One region of the Sessilibacter sp. MAH3 genome, then DNA from elsewhere that is predicted to be linked to it. Evidence: predicted binding sites of a transcription regulator. Region 1 holds the regulator's gene; each other region holds the start of a gene.
What was found. The regulator PhoB, encoded in region 1, activates phosphate uptake and scavenging genes when phosphate is short. The targets are predictions, from matches to a motif close to TGTCATAAANNTGTAACA.
Positions count from the first base shown of each region.

Region 1 (6,318 bases):
AAGCCGCCGCGACCAGCTTGTCGTTGGTGTAGGCTTGAACCATCATCAGGTTTTCGGGCATGGTTCTACCCAAAGTTTGAAAGAAATCTCCGGTTAGATAGCCATCATGGCCGCTGCGTTTTAGATAAGTAAGACGGTAGAACTCGTAGAATTTGCGCCATTGCGCTTCGGTAATGTCTCTGCCTTCACAGCGTATCAAGGTGACGTTTTGAGACTCAACCTTCTGGCGCTCTTTTTTAAGGTTTTTACGCTTACGGCTGGCAAATGTCGCTAAAAAGTCGTCAAAATCTCTGAAATCTTGATTATACCAATGAAACTGGCAGCCTTGGCGCAAGGCAAATCCCGACTGCTCTAAATGGCTTGCCACCTTGATATCACTGAACAAACAATGCCACGACGACGCGCCTATTTTTGCAGCCTGGTCGGTGATCACCTCTGCCATTTGAGTCATTAACGTTTGTTGCTGTTGTTCGTCGAGATGATTGGCAAAGCAAAAACGTGGGCCGGTAGCCGGTGTAAAAGGAATTGCACTTAACAGCTTTGGATAGTAATGCAGGCCGTTGCGGTGGTAGGCGTCGGCCCATGCCCAATCAAATACGTATTCGCCATAGGAATGGCCTTTAACAAACAGTGGCAGCAAAGCGATCAGTTGATCTCCTTGGTAAACCGTTAGGTGAAAAGGTTGCCAGCCGGATTCGGCGGTGGTTGCGCCACTGCTTTCTAAGGCGTGTAAGAATTCATGTCTTAAAAATGGATAATCACTCCCGGCGACGCGATTCCAGTCGTTGGCGTCAACATCGGTAACACTGGTTACAAACTTAAAATCCATACAAATTATCCAAGCGCAGGTTCGATGTGATACTGGGTTTAACGCTGTGAGCGTTAATGCCATTTTCGCGAGTTGCGAAAGCTATGCCGTAGGGCTTATCAAACTAGAACTGGGACGAGAGTTCAACCGATAGTTGCAAAACACTGTTTTCGAAATTGTGTTTTCGAAATTGTGTTTTCAAAACTGTGCTTTCTGAAATCCAGAGTCGGTACGAGTTCTGAAATTAACGATGTTATTCGCTATCGTTTAACGATGACGGGCGGTGTTCTTTAACAACGCGATCCAGACGGAAGCTACAGGTAAATGTGCTGCCGTGGTTGATTCGACTGGTGATTTCAAGATGCGCTTGGTGACGTGACAATACGTGTTTAACAATGGCCAGCCCTAAACCGGTGCCGCCGGTGTCTAGGCTGCGGCTGGCGTCAACGCGATAAAAGCGTTCGGTAAGTCTGGGAATGTGGCGCGCTTCAATACCTATGCCGTGGTCTTCAATGGCGATATGACCGCCGCCTTCATCAACGTAAGCGTGCAGAATGATTTGGCTTTTGGCCGGTGAATAACGCACGGCGTTGTAGACTAGGTTCGAAATACAACTGCGTAGCTCTTCGATAACGCCAATCAACAAAAAGTCTTCGTCGGCGTCGATTTCAAACTGATGAGCCTTGTCGCCACTGAGGTCTTGGGCGTCGTGGACGATGCTTTGCAGCAAATCGGCGACGTTAATTTTTGTCTCTCGCAGGCTGCTGTCGTCGGTTTCAAGGCGTGTCAAAGTCAGCAGATCTTCAATGATCAAGGTCATGCGTTTCGATTGCTGTTCCATTTGGCTGATGGCTTTTTGCCAAACACCGGGCAGCGAATCGGCATTATCGGCCATGGTTTCTAAGTAACCCCGCACCACTGTCAGCGGTGTACGCAGTTCGTGAGAAACGTTACCGATAAAGTCTTTGCGCATTTGTTCAAGCTTTTGCAGCCGTGAAATATCGCGCACCACCATCAGATAGTCGCCTTGGCCGTAGCGGTTGATTTGAAAACTTAAGAATTGATCGCTATCGGTGGCCGACGGCATGGTTAGCGGTTCTGAGTAATCTTCGGCTTCGAGGTAGCGCACAAAGCGCGGCGAGCGCAGGTAGTTAACGATGGGTTTGCCGTGATCGCCCGGTTGTAGACCAATCAGTCGCCGGGCACTTTGGTTCCACCATTGAATGGACGCTTGGTCGTCTAAAATAATCACCGCGTCCTTGAGTGCGGCGGTAGTTTCTTGCACCCGAAGAATCAGTGATTGTAAGCGGTGCTTTTCTTTGTTGTGCCTTTCGCGATTGTTGGAGACCTGGTAATAAACCTCCTCCCAAAAGCCGGTGGCGTTGGGCACCTGGCCGATACTGCGAGTGGTTAGCCAACGCTCAAGCTTGCGCATGTTGTACAGCGTCCAAGCGCCGTACAACACATTGGCCAGCAATAAGGTATACAGTGGATAACCAATGACGAGACCAAGTACAGCCGCAACTGCGATAGCGACTAAAAATTGCCGAAATTCAGATACAAAGCCACGATGCACGAGTGATCTCGAGTGATAGGTTTACGACATTAAAGCTCAAGTATAAGCGATTTATCTTAAGCTTTTTCGGTGACTTTGATGGAAAAACGGTAACCGGTGCCACGCACGGTTTGAATAAAGCGGTCGTGGTCGTCTTGAGTTAAGGCTTTACGCAGGCGACGAATGTGAACGTCTACGGTGCGCTCTTCCACATAGACGTTGCCGCCCCAAACGTGGTCAAGCAGTTGACCGCGAGTGTACACACGCTCTTGGTGGGTTAAGAAGAACTCCAGCAAGCGGTATTCGGTTGGACCCATATCGATGGGTTTCTCGTTGATGGTAACGCGGTGGCTTACCGGGTCGAGTACTAGGCCTTCGACCGAAATTGGGCCACTGGTAGAGGCAGAGTCGGTGCGACGTAAAACTGCTTTTAAGCGAGCGACCAGCTCTCTGGGGGAGAAGGGCTTGGTGATGTAGTCATCAGCGCCGACTTCTAAACCTTGTACCTTGTTGTCTTCCTCGCCTTTAGCGGTAAGCATGATGATTGGAATTTGCGAAGTAACCTCATCGCGCTTGAGGCGACGAGCTAATTCGATACCGCTGGTGCCAGGTAACATCCAATCGAGCAGAATCAAATCTGGCTTTTCATCCACAATCAGGGTGTGTGCCGTTTGCGCATCCATGGCTTCAAGGCATTTATAATCCGCCATTTCAAGTGCTACACGCAGCATATCTCGAATGGAGGATTCATCGTCTACGATCAAAATTGTTTTATCGGCCATGGTTGCACACCGGAATTGTGAATTTAAGGAGGCGTTTTAAGCTGGGTGCATTTAATAAAGGTTTTGTTTCGCTTTTATGACAATCATAGCAATTGGTTGTGATAAATCTGTAATTTGTGTGAAACACACAGGTATATTGGCGAAAACTGTCTAATGAGTTAGTAATTGCCGCAGAATTCATAAGGTTTAGGGCATAAAAATCGTAATGCTTAGATGCCTAAATTTTTAAATGCTTAAAGCAAATAATCAGCCGCGATCGCCACGAATAAAACCACGCCCACCCACTGATTATTCTTAAACGCCTTGAAACATTGCTCCCGCTCGCGATTGCGAATCAAATATTGCTGATACACAAACAAACCCGCGCAAACGGCCACGCCAATGGAGTAAATCCAGCCCAATTTGGCGTTATCACCGATCAGTATCATGCCGAATAGCGTCAGCACTTGTAGACACCCAGTAATAACCTTGTCCATATCGCCAAACAATACCGCGGTGGATTTCACGCCAATTTTTAAGTCGTCATCGCGATCGACCATGGCGTAGAAGGTATCGTAGGCAATCACCCAGAGCAGATTGGTAAAGTAAATGACCCAAGCGGTTTTTGGCAACGTGTTGGTTTCGGCCGTAAATACCATGGGAATTCCCCAAGAGAATGCTGCACCTAATACGACCTGTGGCATATGCGTGTAGCGCTTGGCAAATGGATAAGCACTGGCGAGCAGTAATGCCGCAAATGACAGCGCAATGGTTTGCCAATTGGTCAGAATCACTAACGCAAAGGCTAAAGCACACAAGGCTGTAAAAAGGAACAGTGCATTGCCTTCCGATAATCTTCCTGCTGCGAGCGGACGTTGGTTGGTACGCTTAACCTTGCCATCAAAGTTGCGGTCGGCGTAATCGTTGATAACGCATCCGGCTGAGCGCATCACAAAGACGCCGAGGGTAAAAATAATCAAGGTGCTGATGCTGGGTTTGCCTTCTGAAGCAATCCAAAGCGCCCAATAAACCGGCCAGAGCAACAATAAACTGCCCACCGGTTTATCCATTCGCATCAATTTTAGGTAGTCGTTCCAGTCGCCGGATTTTGGGGTTACGTATTTCTCAAGATTCATTAATGGCTCGACAAACTTCTTTGGCTATAACTCAAATCGTTAAGATTTGGCTTAAAAACAGGTGGTAAATCAATTTGGCTGCGATCTTACGGCCTTAGCGGCTTGATAAAGCCATAATTTCGACTAAAAAGAAAGCCAGAGGTGTTTAAAGTGCGCGACAAAGCGAGTTATTTAGTTAGGGATTTCTTAACTTGTTTTGAGCGTTGCTGTGGTTTTGAAGAAAGATTTAACAATTACAACAACAGAGAAATCATTCGCCATGCATAAAACTGAATTGGTCAACGCCGTCGCCGAAAGTGCCAACATCACCAAAGAAAAGGCACATGACATCATTTCCACCATTCTCGATGAAATCACCAACGCATTAAGTCGCAACGAGTCGGTTAATATTTTGGGTTTTGGATCGTTTAATCCCAAAACACGAGCCGCTCGCACTGGGCGCAGTCCTGCGACCGGTGAGCCAATCGAAATCGCCGCCAGTAACAGCGTGTCTTTTAAGCCCGGAAAACAATTGAAAGATCTAGTCAATCAAGCATCTTCATAGCCGTTCGCGAGTTTTCTTTGCAAAGATCGACGCCACAAAAAAGCCCTCAGTTGAGGGCTTTTGGTTATTTGCAAACTGCGATTAATGGCTGAGTTCGTTGGCGATAGTTTCTAGCTCTAGGGCGGATTCAATAATGTTATCGAGGGTTTCGTCTAAATCGGCTTGAGTCAAATGCACGCGGGTGAGCATTTCTGGCGACAGTGGCTGTTTGGGGCCGTCGGCTAAACCTCTCAAGCACAAAATGCGATGGGAGATGTACAGAAGGTTGGCGTAGATGGCGTGCTCACCGTCGTAATCGGGGTTGTCTTGGTGGCGCAACGCGGTTACAACCTCCTGCGGCATATTCCACAAATCCATCAACCAAGAGCTTAATTGCTGGCGACTGACACCAATTTGCTGCTTTTCTACCACCGAGTCATCTACGTGCGGATTGGCATCCCACGATTTGCATAGGCGGTCGAAATACGGTGGAAAGACGTCGGCAATAATCAAATAACCGAAGTTATGAAGTAAGCCAGAAAGATACGCTAGACCAAAACCGGGGCGATGTGGTCGGTCAATGGCCGTAACCAAGCCTTCCATGGTGGCGGCCATATAAACCGCGGTGCGCCAGTAGGTTTGTGAGCCGTGTGGGCCTCTGGGAGGAATATCAAGAGTTCGACTCAGAGCAATTCCCAGAGCGAGATTGAGCACCATGTCGAAGCCCAAAACGCGCACTATGGCATCGTGAATTGAGCGAATTTTTCCGGGAGCGGAATAATAAGGCGATGATGCCCAGCTAACGACTTGCGCGGCGAGGCTGGGGTCGGTTTCAACAATAGACGACAGGTCGCTGATGTCCGCGTCCGGGTCTACCCTTAATTTGATGATGCGCTGGGCGGTTTCTGGTAGCGGCGGCATCTCAAGGGTGTCTTCAAGGCGCTGTTTGATGCGAAGCGCGGTGAATTTAGAGACTGACTGCTTAATGTCAGCCACGTCGTTATCGGTGGACATCAAGCCCTGCTCAATTTGAGCAATAGGAATGGCGATGTCTAAGCTCGAAGCCTTGTGGGCCATCAACTGATCGAGAGCTTCGTTATCGATCTCAAGCAAATGTGGCGACTTACCGGCGTCCAACAAGATAGGTTCTTGAGCTTTGGTAAGTCGCTCATCAATGACCGTTTCTAAACCACTGATGTTTGGGATCGCCGGAATGCCATCGAGATTCTTCGAGCTGATGTAGTTTTCAACTTCTTTAGCGTCAACTGCGTGCAAATTGCGGCTGGTCAGTTGGCAAAGACGCTGTAGATCTAGTAGGCAGTTCGCTGGCACCACCACCAACAACTTACCGCGCTCATCTTCCAATAAAATAGAGCGCGCTGCGTTACTGTCTCGCAGATGGTGGTCGCGGTAATGGTTGGCTGTTGCTGTATCGTTGCTGTATGTGGTCATGGTGTAATTTATCTGCTTGGTGTCCAAGAGTTTTTTAACATTACTTGGGAATTGCACCTCAGTTCCTCGGCTTTATTCTTATA
Region 1 is NZ_BAAGIE010000014.1:3,669-9,986, forward strand. Features, by position in the region: gene ACYQ2C_RS10175 (GNAT family N-acetyltransferase) at 1-829, opposite strand, end outside; gene phoR (phosphate regulon sensor histidine kinase PhoR) at 1,062-2,384, opposite strand; gene phoB (phosphate regulon transcriptional regulator PhoB) at 2,441-3,145, opposite strand; gene ubiA (4-hydroxybenzoate octaprenyltransferase) at 3,379-4,260, opposite strand; gene ACYQ2C_RS10195 (HU family DNA-binding protein) at 4,520-4,804, shown strand; gene ACYQ2C_RS10200 (HDOD domain-containing protein) at 4,886-6,292, opposite strand.

Region 2 (6,318 bases), on a different contig from region 1:
AATACCTTTGATGATTAATTTGCCCGGCCACAAACTTTTAATCCATTCAACGTCTTTCCACGTTAACGATGGGTCGAACTGACCGGCAATCCATTTAGATAAAGTAGTCAAACCATCGTTAGCGGCTTGTAATTCGGTAAGGTTGCCAAAGCTTTTGCTGGGGCTGGTTAACATGTGCCAAACCCAAGCAGGTTTGGTCATAATATCAATAGCATTACTTACTGTGAGTTTTGGTGGTACAGCCAAACCGTTTTTAATATCGCGGTGGCGTTGCCCTTGAATTTGCAGGTCCGCCGTTAACATTAGTGCCGAACATTCGGCAGCCTTGGCGCGCTCAATCAATGAACGGACAAAGCCGCGGTCGCGCATCACGTATAGCTGAAACCAAAAAGGTTTAGTGGTTCTGGCTTTTACCTGTTCAATGGAACAAATCGACATGGTACTTAAGGTAAACGGAATACCTAATTCTTCGGCGGCCTGTGCTGCTAGAATTTCACCGCTGCCGTGCATAATACCGGTGAGCCCGGTTGGCGCTATCGCCAGCGGCATGCTGACTTTTTCGCCGAGCATTTCGCTGTCGATGCTGCGTTTTGAGACATCAATCATTACGCGTTGACGTAACTGCATGGCTTGCAGGTCTTGGCGGTTTTTGTTGATGGTGTTTTCGTCGTAAGAGCCGCGATCAACATAATCAAAAATTGCTCTGGGGGCGCGCTTTTTTGCTAATAAGCGTAAATCTTCATTGCAGGTAATTGCCATTTTTATTATTAACCTCTATTTTGGTCTGACCAATTTTTTCTAGATATCAAACCATTGAAACGGAAGTGTGATAATTCGTCAAATACTAGTTTAAGATACTGAAAAATATAAATATTTTTTAATTTGAACACGCTGTCATTAATTTTAAATAACATTAAAAAATAAATTGGTCAGACCAATATGAATGAAAATCCTGTCTACCATTTTTTAAGATCCTGCATGATCGAAGGCAGTTTGTCCGCCGGTGATCGACTACCTGCCGAGCGAGTTCTATCGGAACGTTTTTCGATGTCGAGAACGCGTATTCGCGAAACCCTGCAAGTACTCAAGACCGAAGGCTGGATATACAGTCGCCCCGGCGGCGGTCACTTTGTGAGTGATCAGCTGGAAAAGAGTTTTTCGAATCCGCTGGCAGAAATTCTTGCCAACAACGAAGACTCGCATTTTGATTTACTGGAGTTCCGATTGAGCCTAGAAGGGGATTGCGCCTACTACGCTGCACTAAGAGCTACCGATGTTGATCTCACGACGCTCACCGAAGTGTTTGAGCAGTTGTCCAAATCCAGTAAAAGTAACGATATCCTAGCCAGCGCGACTTGGGATGCACGTTTTCATTTGGCTATTGCCGAAGCCAGCCACAATGTGATCTTTATGCACGTTATTAAGAGCTTATTTTCGGTATTTCAAAGCACTATGTACCAAAGCATTCAAGAACTCTTGGCGAACAATATAACCCGTGACAGCTTGTTTAATCAGCATGCGGCAATATACGATGCCATACACAATCGCAAGCCCAGTACCGCGCGCGAGGCCGCACAGCAACATGTTCGCTATGTATCCGATACGCTGCAAGATTTGGTGAAAGAGAAAATGCGAACCGAGCGTGCATTACGGCGCTCACACGCTAAAAAGTTTGAGTTATAGGGATACCAAATTATTGGATTCATCAAAATGTTGGTCGCAAAAAACTCGGTGGTTTGTTTTTAAACGATCAGATGTTTTTAGATTTAACTGTTTTAAGTTTAGCGATTTTAAATTTAAATAATTTTCAAATTAAACGTTTTAAAATTAAGAAATAAATATCAGGAGACCGTAATGGCTAAAATATCTACGCCAGATTTATACGACAAATATGAAGACAGTTTAAAAATACTGGATTCTATATTTAATAATTACGGCGGTAATAAACAATTTTTTGGCGAAGTTGTTACCGTAAAATGTCATGAAGACAATTCATTGGTTAAATCACAAGCCAGTGTTGCCGGTGAAGGTAAGGTGCTTGTAGTAGACGGCGGTGGCTCGCTACGTAAAGCATTGCTCGGTGACATGATTGCCGAAGAAGCGGTAAAAAATGGCTGGGCTGGATTCGTTATTTTTGGTTGTGTACGCGACTGTGACGAATTAGGTGCATTACCATTGGGCGTAAAAGCGCTAAATACCATTCCGGTTAAAACCGAAAAACGCGGTTTGGGTGATTTAAACGTTCCTATTACCTTTGCAGGCCACACTATAAAGCCGGGTAACTGGATTTACTGTGATAACAACGGCATTGTTATTTCTGAAGAAAAACTAGAGCTTTAATGTTTAAAGAAGGACACGCTCGATAGTCTTTACGAAAATAAGCGCATATTGAAGTGGTTTTTGTACACTGAATGTCGAGTCTAAAAATAACTGAAAGAGGTTAGATGAAAACTCTGATTAATTTCTTAAAAGACTGAGTTGTACCAATCTTTTAGCAGCACAAGGATGTGTTGTAGATGTTGGACATCTTATTGAGTTGCCAACAAAAAAATCCTGTACTCAATTTAATCAGAGTTTTATTGCTAAAAAAAATTAGGCATAGATTAGCTTTGCATTAATTTTTTTACATCGCTTAATGATAGCGCATTGCCACCAACACCCCATTGGCCGTCGTTGACTTCTTCAATAGTAATCCAAGTAACTTCACGAAGTTTTTCGCTGGTTACTTCACAAACCGCATCGGTTACTTTAGTAATTAATTCAGCAGATTGTTCTTTAGAAAGTTCGTCTTTAAATACTTTAATTTCGATAAAAGGCATGGGGCGCTCCTAAATACTAAATGGTTTTATTGTTATTGGTTTACAAAAAGTTAAATAAAGAAAATGCTAATTCCTAGCGCTTTAAAAGCGCTTGAATAAGTCGAACAGTAATTTTCTTTTTGCAAATTGATTAAACCGTCGCAAGAGGTTGAAATTGTACGTCGCATTTTCGATATTTGCCCTCTGATTAAATCTTAGCGAAGTCAGTCAGAGATTCTTTAAGTAATCTGTCTTTGGGTTAGACGTTTACGCTGAAGTTTGTTGGGCGTAGCGAGAGGTTAACGGATTTTTTAGGGACTAAGCAACTCGGCTCAAAATTCGTTATTTATGAAATATAAATTTAATAATTCATACTTTAAGAGGGTGTTGTGAATAAATGTTTAAGAAAAATCATACTATTAGCGGGTTGTGCAAAAAGCTGTTTTCTAAACACAAACAAATAACCATCAAAAATAATAATAGATGGTTATTTGTTTGTGTTTAATTATTCAAAAAAAATCTAAAAAAGCCGTTCAAATTGATCACATAACATTCCGTCTCTTCATCTCAACCTGTTTTGGTTGGTCAATCTAACAAGATCAAAATCGTTTTTTCGTCGTTTTTGTTAATCCCTCAATCGATAACGACGTGCATTTTTTGAACGCTTGTTATTCGTTTTGGTAATTTTATTGTTACAAAAATATGCATTAATGAAATAAAAAATCGCATTTTGTTTGAGGTAAGCATCACACTTTAGCGTTTACTGAGGATATATTGTACGAATCTTAAGTGAACCGGTTAAGTATTTTGTTGGATATTATTTTTACGATTAGGAATGACGGGGAAACATTATGAAGAAAAAATTACTGGCCAGTGCGCTGCTGAGCGCAATGGCACCTGCTGTGTTTGCGCAGGACTTATTAATTACGGGGATTATTGACGGTCCGGGAAGTGGTGGTAATCCAAAGGCATTAGAGTTATTGGCTTTATCTGATATTCCTGATTTAAGCCAATATGGCATTGAGTCCGCATCCAATGGCGGAGCTTCTAGTGGTGTTCCTGAATATATCTTTCCAGCCCAAGCTGTTAGCGCAGGTCAGTATATCTATCTTCAAAATACTGGCAACGGAGGGGATGCAGAGTTTAATAACTACTTTGGTTTTGATGAAGACTTTCTTACAAATCAATTAGGTATTAACGGTAACGATACTGTCTTACTCTACTTTAACAATGTGGTTTCTGATGTATATGGGCAGGTGGGAGTTGATGGTACTGGTACTTTCTGGGACTACTTAGATGGTTGGGCAGTTCGTGACCCAAGTATCACAACTCCTAATGCGACCTTTACCGAATCCGAATGGATATTTAGCGGCATTAATGTGTTAGACGGTGAAACGACTAACGCAACCGCAGCAACTCCTTTCCCGCTTGCAGGCAGTATTTCTGATACTCCTCCAGAAGAAGAGCAGCCACCAGCCGAGCCACCATTGGTTCTTATTTCTGCGGTTCAAGGTAATCCTACCACCTACGGTACCAACAACTTTGGTGACGTTGATGTCAGCCCAATTATTGGTGAGTTAGTTACCGTTGAAGGTGTGGTCGTTGGCGATTTCCAAGATGGCGATACCGACGAGACTCGTAATCTACGCGGCTTTTACTTGATGGAAGAAGTGGCCGACCAAGATACCGATCCTACGTCGTCTGAAGGTGTGTTTATCTTCGATAACACCTTTGGTGTAGACGTTAACGTCGGTGATGTGGTTCGTGTATCCGGTACCGTTAACCAAAACTTTGGCGAGACGCAAATCAACAACATTACCGCGGTAACCGTTGTTGCACCTTGCATTATTGATCCAGCTGCCGCCGTTGCTGATTTGGTTACCGATATCAACCTTTCTGCGATTACCGACGTTACCCTAAGCCAAAACGATGACTTTCAGCCAGATCTAGAATCTTACGAAGGCATGTTGGTTCGCTTCCCAGAAACCCTAACAATCACCGAACAATTCCAGTTGGATCGCTTTAATGAGATTCGCTTGGTTGCCGGTGAGCGTCCACGTCAGTTCACCCAAGAAAATGCCCCAAGCGCGGCAGGTTTTGATGCTCAGGCACGTTTAGACGGTGCTCGTTCAATCGTGTTTGATGACGGTTTAAATTTCCAAAACCAAAATGTCTCAGGTTTGTTCCAATTCCCTTACACCGAAGCCGTAGCTCCACGCATGGGTGATCAAATCGTTAACCTTTCTGGTGTTTTGGATTACAAATTTGCCGGTAATGGCGCATCGGGTTCAACCTGGCGTGTTCGCGGTCATTTAGATGGCGTAAACACCTTCACATCAACCGCGGAAGAAAATTCGCCAAACCCACGCACGGCTGCTCCTGAAGATGTTGGTGGTAACCTTAAAGTTGCCTCTATGAACGTGTTGAACTTCTTCACCACCATCGATTTGTCGGGTGTTTCCACTGCAATTGGTATGGACCCACGTGGTGCCGATACCACCGAAGAGTTTGATCGTCAGTTAGTTAAGTTGGCGAATGCCATAGTTGCTATCGATGCCGACGTCATTGGTTTGATTGAGATCGAAAACGAATTCAACAGCACCGAAGCCGTTGATACCGCCGTTGAAGCGCTAATTGCCGCGGTTAACACACAGTTGGGTTCCGAGGTTTACGCGTTTGTAAATCCGGGTGTGCAATTTGTGGGTTCAGACGCAATTGCCGTTGCCATGATCTACAAACCAGCAGCCGTTGAAATTGCCGAAGGCAGCACCATCGCCATGCTAAATGACACTATCGCAGCAACCTTGCCAGGTTTTGAGACTCGCGACTTTGCGGCTGATCCGTTATTTGAAGGCCCAGCCACCAGCCGTGTGCCTTTGGCGGCAACCTTTGAAAGTGTCGAAACCGGTGATTTATTTACCGTTGTTGTTAACCACTATAAATCAAAAGGTCAATCGGGCCTTAATGACGAAACCAGCCCTAACTTCGACCAAGGTGATGGCGCAGGCTTCTGGAATGCACGTCGTCTAGAAACTTCACAAGCTGTATCTGCTTGGTTAGCAACTAACCCAACGGGTATTGTTGATGGCGATATGATCGTTATGGGCGACCTAAACAGCTACGCGCAAGAAGAACCTGTGCAATTCTTGTTAGGCGAAGGTTTTGTTAACGTCGAAGGTGCCGAGTCAAACTCATTCGTATTCGACGGTCAAACCGGTACCCTTGATTACATCTTGGTAAGTGACGAGCTGAACGCCAAGGTTAACGACGTAACCGTTTGGAACATCAACTCCGACGAAGCCGATGCTCTAGATTACAACCTAGATTTCGGTAAAGAAGCGAGCTACTTTGATGGCACCACAGCAACTCGTTACTCAGATCACGACCCTGTAATCGTTGGCTTCAACCTAGAATCACCAAACCAAGCGCCTGTGGCCGATGCTGGTACTGCTCAAACCGTTACCGAAGGTGCAACCGTTACTCTGGATGCTAGCGCATCTACGGATGATGCCGCAGTGAC
Region 2 is NZ_BAAGIE010000008.1:118,664-124,981, reverse strand. Features, by position in the region: gene ACYQ2C_RS07060 (alpha-hydroxy acid oxidase) at 1-759, opposite strand, end outside; gene ACYQ2C_RS07055 (FCD domain-containing protein) at 940-1,683, shown strand; gene ACYQ2C_RS07050 (putative 4-hydroxy-4-methyl-2-oxoglutarate aldolase) at 1,855-2,340, shown strand; gene ACYQ2C_RS07045 (tautomerase family protein) at 2,604-2,819, opposite strand; gene ACYQ2C_RS07040 (ExeM/NucH family extracellular endonuclease) at 3,650-6,318, shown strand, end outside.
Region 2: the regulator PhoB is predicted to act here: its motif matches at 3,489-3,506, upstream of ACYQ2C_RS07040 (ExeM/NucH family extracellular endonuclease).

Region 3 (6,318 bases), on a different contig from region 1:
AACAAAATGCGGGCTTATTAAATCACTTTGAGCTGCCACTGCTTTGGTCTGTGCTCTTAGCGGTTGTTTTGCTGGATTTAGTCATTTATTTACAGCACGTTATGTTCCATGCGGTACCGTTATTGTGGCGCTTGCACCAAGTGCATCACGCCGATCTCGATTACGACGTTACCACCGGTACACGTTTTCACCCTATAGAAATTATTATTTCTATGGGTATTAAAGCTGGTGCAATTTTCTTAATTGGCCCGCCCGTGGTTGCCGTGGTTATTTTTGAAATTGTATTAAACGCTTGTGCTATGTTTAATCATGGCAATGTTCGCTTACCTTTAGGTGTTGATAAAATCATTCGCGCAATATTGGTAACGCCCGATATGCACCGTGTTCACCATTCAACTATTATTAACGAAGCCAACAGTAACTTTGGCTTTAGCCTTTCGGTTTGGGATCGAATTTTTGGTACCTACAAAGCGCAACCCCAATTAGGCCATTTAGATATGGAAATAGGGGTAAGCTATGCTCGCGATGCCAAGCAAGTGGCTTGGTTACCGGGAATGTTATGGATGCCGTTTAAAAAGAATAAAGGTCGTTACGACGTTAGTCATCGTGCTCCGGATAAATCCGCTCCGGCCCAAACCACCGCCACCAAAACCGCAAGTACCGTCGAATAGCGGTTTAATAGATGGATTAACGTTCTGATTAATTATAAGAACCTCTGAATAAATCATCGATGAGTTAATCAAAGGTTTTTATAGTAAACATCACTCAGAACTTTCTAAATCTTCTACATAGGGTTTATAGCGGTAAAGCTGCAAAGCATGAATGATCGGATGATCTTCAATTTTCTTATCGCTTCTTTCTAAACGATGGCTGGGCAAATTATCTTTCGGCCATTTTAATCTGGGTAATCGTGTATCTTGGCACAGCAAAATTGACGATGTTACGATGGTTTTCCGTTTAACGGATGGTTTGTGCTTTTTCTTATCGTGTTCATTTTTATCTTCTAGCGCTTCATTTTGTTGTTCTTCTCGCCACGCAATATTTGCTCTTAATTGTGGTTTTATCGGTTTAATGTAAGCCAAAGGCTTACTAGAGTCCTCTTTATACAATTGGCTTAAAACCGCATCACGGGTGTAGTCGTCTTCTAGCTTTAATGCCATTTTTATAGCGTCGTCTAAGTGAACGCGAGTAATTTCACGGTGCTGCGTCATCCACGTCCAACTTAAAGAATTTAACTGTTTGGGTAATATCTGAATTTTTCGATAACAGGCGATTAAATCTAAGTGCGGTGATAAAAAATCTGCTAAACGCTCACCAATTTTTTCTTTCGATAAATCGTTACTCACCAATACTTGCGAAATTATTCGCCCAACCTTGGTTTTTTTTAATCCCGAAAGGGTTTTCACAACATTAATACTTTCTCTAAACGCATCTTTTGCGGTATTAAAATGGTTTGCGGCTAAAATTGTCTCTGGGTTGACGCAAATAATACCCGCCGGAGTATTGTTAAACTCAAACTCGTTTGTATCTTTGCCATCACCAACAGTTACTGTGTTTTTTTGAGGTAATATTCCAGAATTATTTCTGCATTTTATAATTCGCCCGATAAGATCGGCGTAATTTTGGTTTTCTAAACTTGTTAAAAACTGGGCAATTAAAGGCTTTTCTTGCGCATGAATATTTTCACCGGTAATGGGTAGCCAATGGGGTAGGGTTTTATTGGCGTCACTTAAAAAAATCGATAAAAACGCCGATTTAGCCGATTTTAATTGTTCATAATGTTCGGCAACTTGGTGCAGCGCGTCGATTAAATTAACAGAATCTGTCGGTGTGGTCATATTTGTATTCAGTTGTCACTAATATTACGCATAATTGTAACAATTATGTCACCGCTGAGTCATATCCCGTGATCATTATGTAGCCCGAACTTGGTGTATAAAATGATTCGGTAGGATTCAAAATGACCTTTAGCAAAAAATTTTTAGCCTTTACCGTTGCAACAGCAACCCTAACACTCGCCGCCTGTGATGGCGACGACGGTAATAATGGTGACAACGGGCGAAACAGCCTGATAAGTCAAACACAATTATTACCCGGCGATGTTAATTGCAGTTTTGGCGGTGTGCAAATTGACAGTGGCTTAGATGCTAACGCGAATGGCGAATTAGACGACTCAGAAATCACCGACACTTCTTTTGTGTGTAACCCAGCCGATAGCGAAGAAACCACGACTTTATTGGCAAGCTTACGCGCACCCGGCGCCACATTAGTGGATATTCCACAAGGCGCTTTAGGTACTGCTATGTTTTCTTCGGCCAGAGTTGCCGATGTAGCAGCTTTAGAATTAACTACGGGTTTTGGTAGCGGTGCATTCCATATGCGTGGCGAATCTGCGGCGGTGTTTTACACCATTACCGATCGCGGCCCAAACATTGGCTGTGACGACGCCGAAGACATTTTAGGCATTGCAGAATTTTGTGGAATTGATAACGACAGCGACAAGATTTTCCCGCAACCCAATTACACGCCTAAAATCACCCAGTGGCGTTTAGTCAACGGTGAAAGTGGCGTTAGTGCCGAAATCATTCACGAAATTGAATTACGCGATCAAGACGGCAATGTAATTTCGGGTATCACCAATAATTTACAAGCCGCCACAACCGAATTAAGTTTTGACAACGATGCTAATCAAATTACCTTCGACAATAACGGTCTTGATCCAGAATCATTAATAAAATTATCGGATGGCACTTTTTGGATTTCTGACGAGTACGGGCCATCATTGGTTCACGTTGCCAGCGACGGAACCATTCTAGAACGCGTTGTGCCACAAAGCGTTGCCGCCGATTTGGCCAGTGCAAATTATCCTGTTACTGGCGGATTACCCGATGTGTATCGCTTTCGTCAATTAAATCGTGGTATCGAATCCATTGCTGTATCGCCCAACGAAGACTTTTTGTATTTTATTATGCAAAGCCCGTTGGCAAATACCACGGCAGATATTTATCGTAACTCTCGCCACGTACGTTTAATGAAATACGCATTAAACGGCGATGGCACCTTGGGTGCCGCTGTAGGTGAATACGTTTACGTGCTCGATCGCCCACAAACGTTTGGTAACGCGCAGTTAGGTGGCGACATCACCAATAATTTTACCGCGGTGCGTATTTCTGAAATGACCGCGCTAGATACCGATCAATTATTGGTTCTAGAACGCGGCACTGCCACAACCAAACTGTACGAAATTAATCTTGCGACCGCCGAAAATATTTTAGGCACCGATTTAAGCAGTGCAACGGTTACCGCTAATGAGTCTGCTGATCCGCGTGTGTTAGAAAACGTTTTTGATTTGGTAAGCTTTAACGCAACACCGGTAGCAAAAGCCTTAGCGTTTAACACCTTAACGGACCTACCAGAAAACCTAACCGCACCTACAAAATTAGAAGGCATCGCATTGCTGGATGAAGATACCATTTTATTAATTAACGATAACGATTTTGGTATTACCGGCGAACAAACTCAATTGCTGGTTATGTCGCGCGATGCCATGAATGCCGATTCTGTGGTTTCGCAAACCGTGCGCATGGAAGCCATCGCAACCTTTACGACCGTAGAAGCCGACCCAGACGGCGCCGCAGAAATTGTTACCTTTGACTCTGCTGGTGAGCGAGTTTTTGTGGTTAATGCCGTAGCGCAAAGTGTTGATGTCTTAGATGCTTCTGGCCTTAATAACGGCGAATTAACGCTTATTGAAACCCTCGATTTGGTTGGCGACCTAGCACCAGCTGCTATAGGCAATGCCAACAGTGTGTCTGTGTTTGGTAATTTATTGGCCGTAGCCATTGAGGCCGACAACACTCAAGACTCAGGTTTTATTGCTTTTTACGATGTTTCCGGTGAGTCGGTAAGCTTTATAAACGCGGTGCAAGTGGGCGCATTACCCGACATGGTGACCTTTACACCCGACGGCAGCAAAGTACTCTCTGCCGGTGAAGGTGAACCTAGCGACGATTACAGCAACGATCCCATCGGCACCGTTGCCATTATTAATATCACCAACGGCGTACCTGCAACTTCGGCGACGTTGCTAGATTTCACCGCATTTAATGAAGGCGGCGCACGCAGAGCAGAATTCGACGAAAATATTCGCATCTTTGGCCCGAATGCCTCGGTAGCACAAGATCTAGAACCCGAGTACATCGCCGTAGCCAGTGATTCGCAAACTGCCTATGTTGGTTTACAAGAAAACAACGCCATTGCCGTTATTGATCTTGCTGACAACAGCATTGCCAGCATTCATTCGCTAGGCACCAAAGATTTCTCTATTCGCGGAAATCAATTAGACGCTAGCGATCGCGACGATGCCGTTAATTTCCAAAACTACAATATTGTTGGTATTTATCAGCCAGACGCCATTGCTGCGTATTCCTCAAACGGTTTTGATTTTGTCGTTACCGCCAACGAAGGTGATGCGCGCGATTACGATACTTTCTCAGAAGAAATTCGTGTTGAAGATCTAGTGGACGGCCAAGACCTAGAGCTAGATCCAAATCATCCCGAATTTGAAAATGCGGGCGACCGAGCATTACTTGGCCGACTAGAAATCACCAACCAAGATGGCGACGACGACGGTGACGGCGATATCGATACCATTCATACCTTTGGCGCGCGTTCATTCTCAATTTGGAACCCAGAGCTAGGCATTGTATTCGATAGCGGCGACGACCTAGGCAAACTAGCCGCCGGTAGAAACGGCTTAGGCTTTAATAACAATGACAGCCGAAGCGACTCCAAAGGTGCCGAACCAGAAGCCGTAGACATTGGTGTAATTAACGGCAGAACCTACGCATTTATCGGCGCAGAGCGCTCTAGCGATATTTATCTATACGACATTACCAGCGCATTTGCCCCGCAATTTATTCAGTTGATTAACAACCCCGGTGACGAACGCCCAGAAGGCATGGAATTTGTTCCCGCCGACAGAAGCCCAACCGGAGAAGCTCTACTCGTGGTTGGTCACGAACTTAGCGGCACAACAACCGTCTACGAAATTACCGTACGTAATTAATTAACAATAATTATAAAGTTTTAAAAACTAAACCCAGCCATGCTGGGTTTTTTTATGTTTACCCGAATGCAGTAACTGATCATATATCCGGTGACGAGCAATTTGCTTCCGACTCACGTTTTCACGTAATTACCCCAAACAACGAAGAATTCAAAAACTACTTTAATTTATCGAACTGGCCTAACGACACCTCAACCTTCAATTTAGGCAATCGCGAACTCACAATAATACCAACACCCGGTCACCATAAAGAATCCATCGCCATTTACGATAAAAGTACCCAATGGCTTTTAACCGGCGATACACTCTATCCCGGAAAAATATACATAAAAGATTGGCAAGCATACAGCAACAGCATTCAACGGTTAGCCAACTTCACCCAACAAAACCCTACATCGTTACTTTTGGGCTCGCACATAGAAATATCTAAAAACGGTAAAATATATAAACTGGGCAACCACCATCAACCCAACGAAGCCAGCCTAGTATTAACCACTGAAGACCTAAAAAAATTAAATAAAAAACTCAAACAAACAAACGGCAAACCTAAAAAACTTGAACTCGAAAAATTTACCGTGGCCCCAATAAGTGTCTTGCAAAGATTGCTAAGTAACATTCTAAGCTAAATTTTTAAAAGCACCGATCAACTCAAATTATAGGAAACTCTGATTAACCTAGAGTTTCTAGCGACACAAGGATGTGTCGCCAATTTCAAGAACGGCAAGTGATTGAAATTGTGAAGAAATTGGAAATCGCATTTTCAATTTCTGTCCTCTGATTAAATCATGGATAAGTTAATCAGAGGTACCTATACTGCTGCACAAGGAAGTGCTGCTGATATAAATAAAAGCCGTTTATTTTTGCGTAAAAAGCTTTTTATTAAACGACTTATTTTGCATCTAGATGCGTAAAATCTATTTTTAGGATTTTAAAAGATAATAAACAAAAAATACTCTCTTCCTAAAAATCAAAGCCCCTTCAAAGACAAAAAATCACCATATAAATAAAGCTAAGAGTCCGAAGATTCTTGCGGTTAAAACTTCAGTTCAAAGCTTGCTGTTTAAGGCGTGTTTGCTAACAACCAAAATAATAAAAATGAATTTTATGCCAAACTAACTAAAATATTGACGGAATAAGGCTTTCAAGATAGCTTCCAAATCTTTCATCTGGAATATACGTCGAAGAAGCAGTATGTTTGTGGATATAAGTTACAGAAGTCCTTATTAATTTGTTATAACGGTTACTGCTCG
Region 3 is NZ_BAAGIE010000013.1:2,316-8,633, reverse strand. Features, by position in the region: gene ACYQ2C_RS09590 (sterol desaturase family protein) at 1-671, shown strand, start outside; gene ACYQ2C_RS09585 (hypothetical protein) at 762-1,838, opposite strand; gene ACYQ2C_RS09580 (choice-of-anchor I family protein) at 1,961-5,068, shown strand; gene ACYQ2C_RS09575 (MBL fold metallo-hydrolase) at 5,068-5,694, shown strand; gene ACYQ2C_RS09570 (hypothetical protein) at 5,854-5,979, shown strand.
Region 3: the regulator PhoB is predicted to act here: its motif matches at 1,874-1,891, upstream of ACYQ2C_RS09580 (choice-of-anchor I family protein).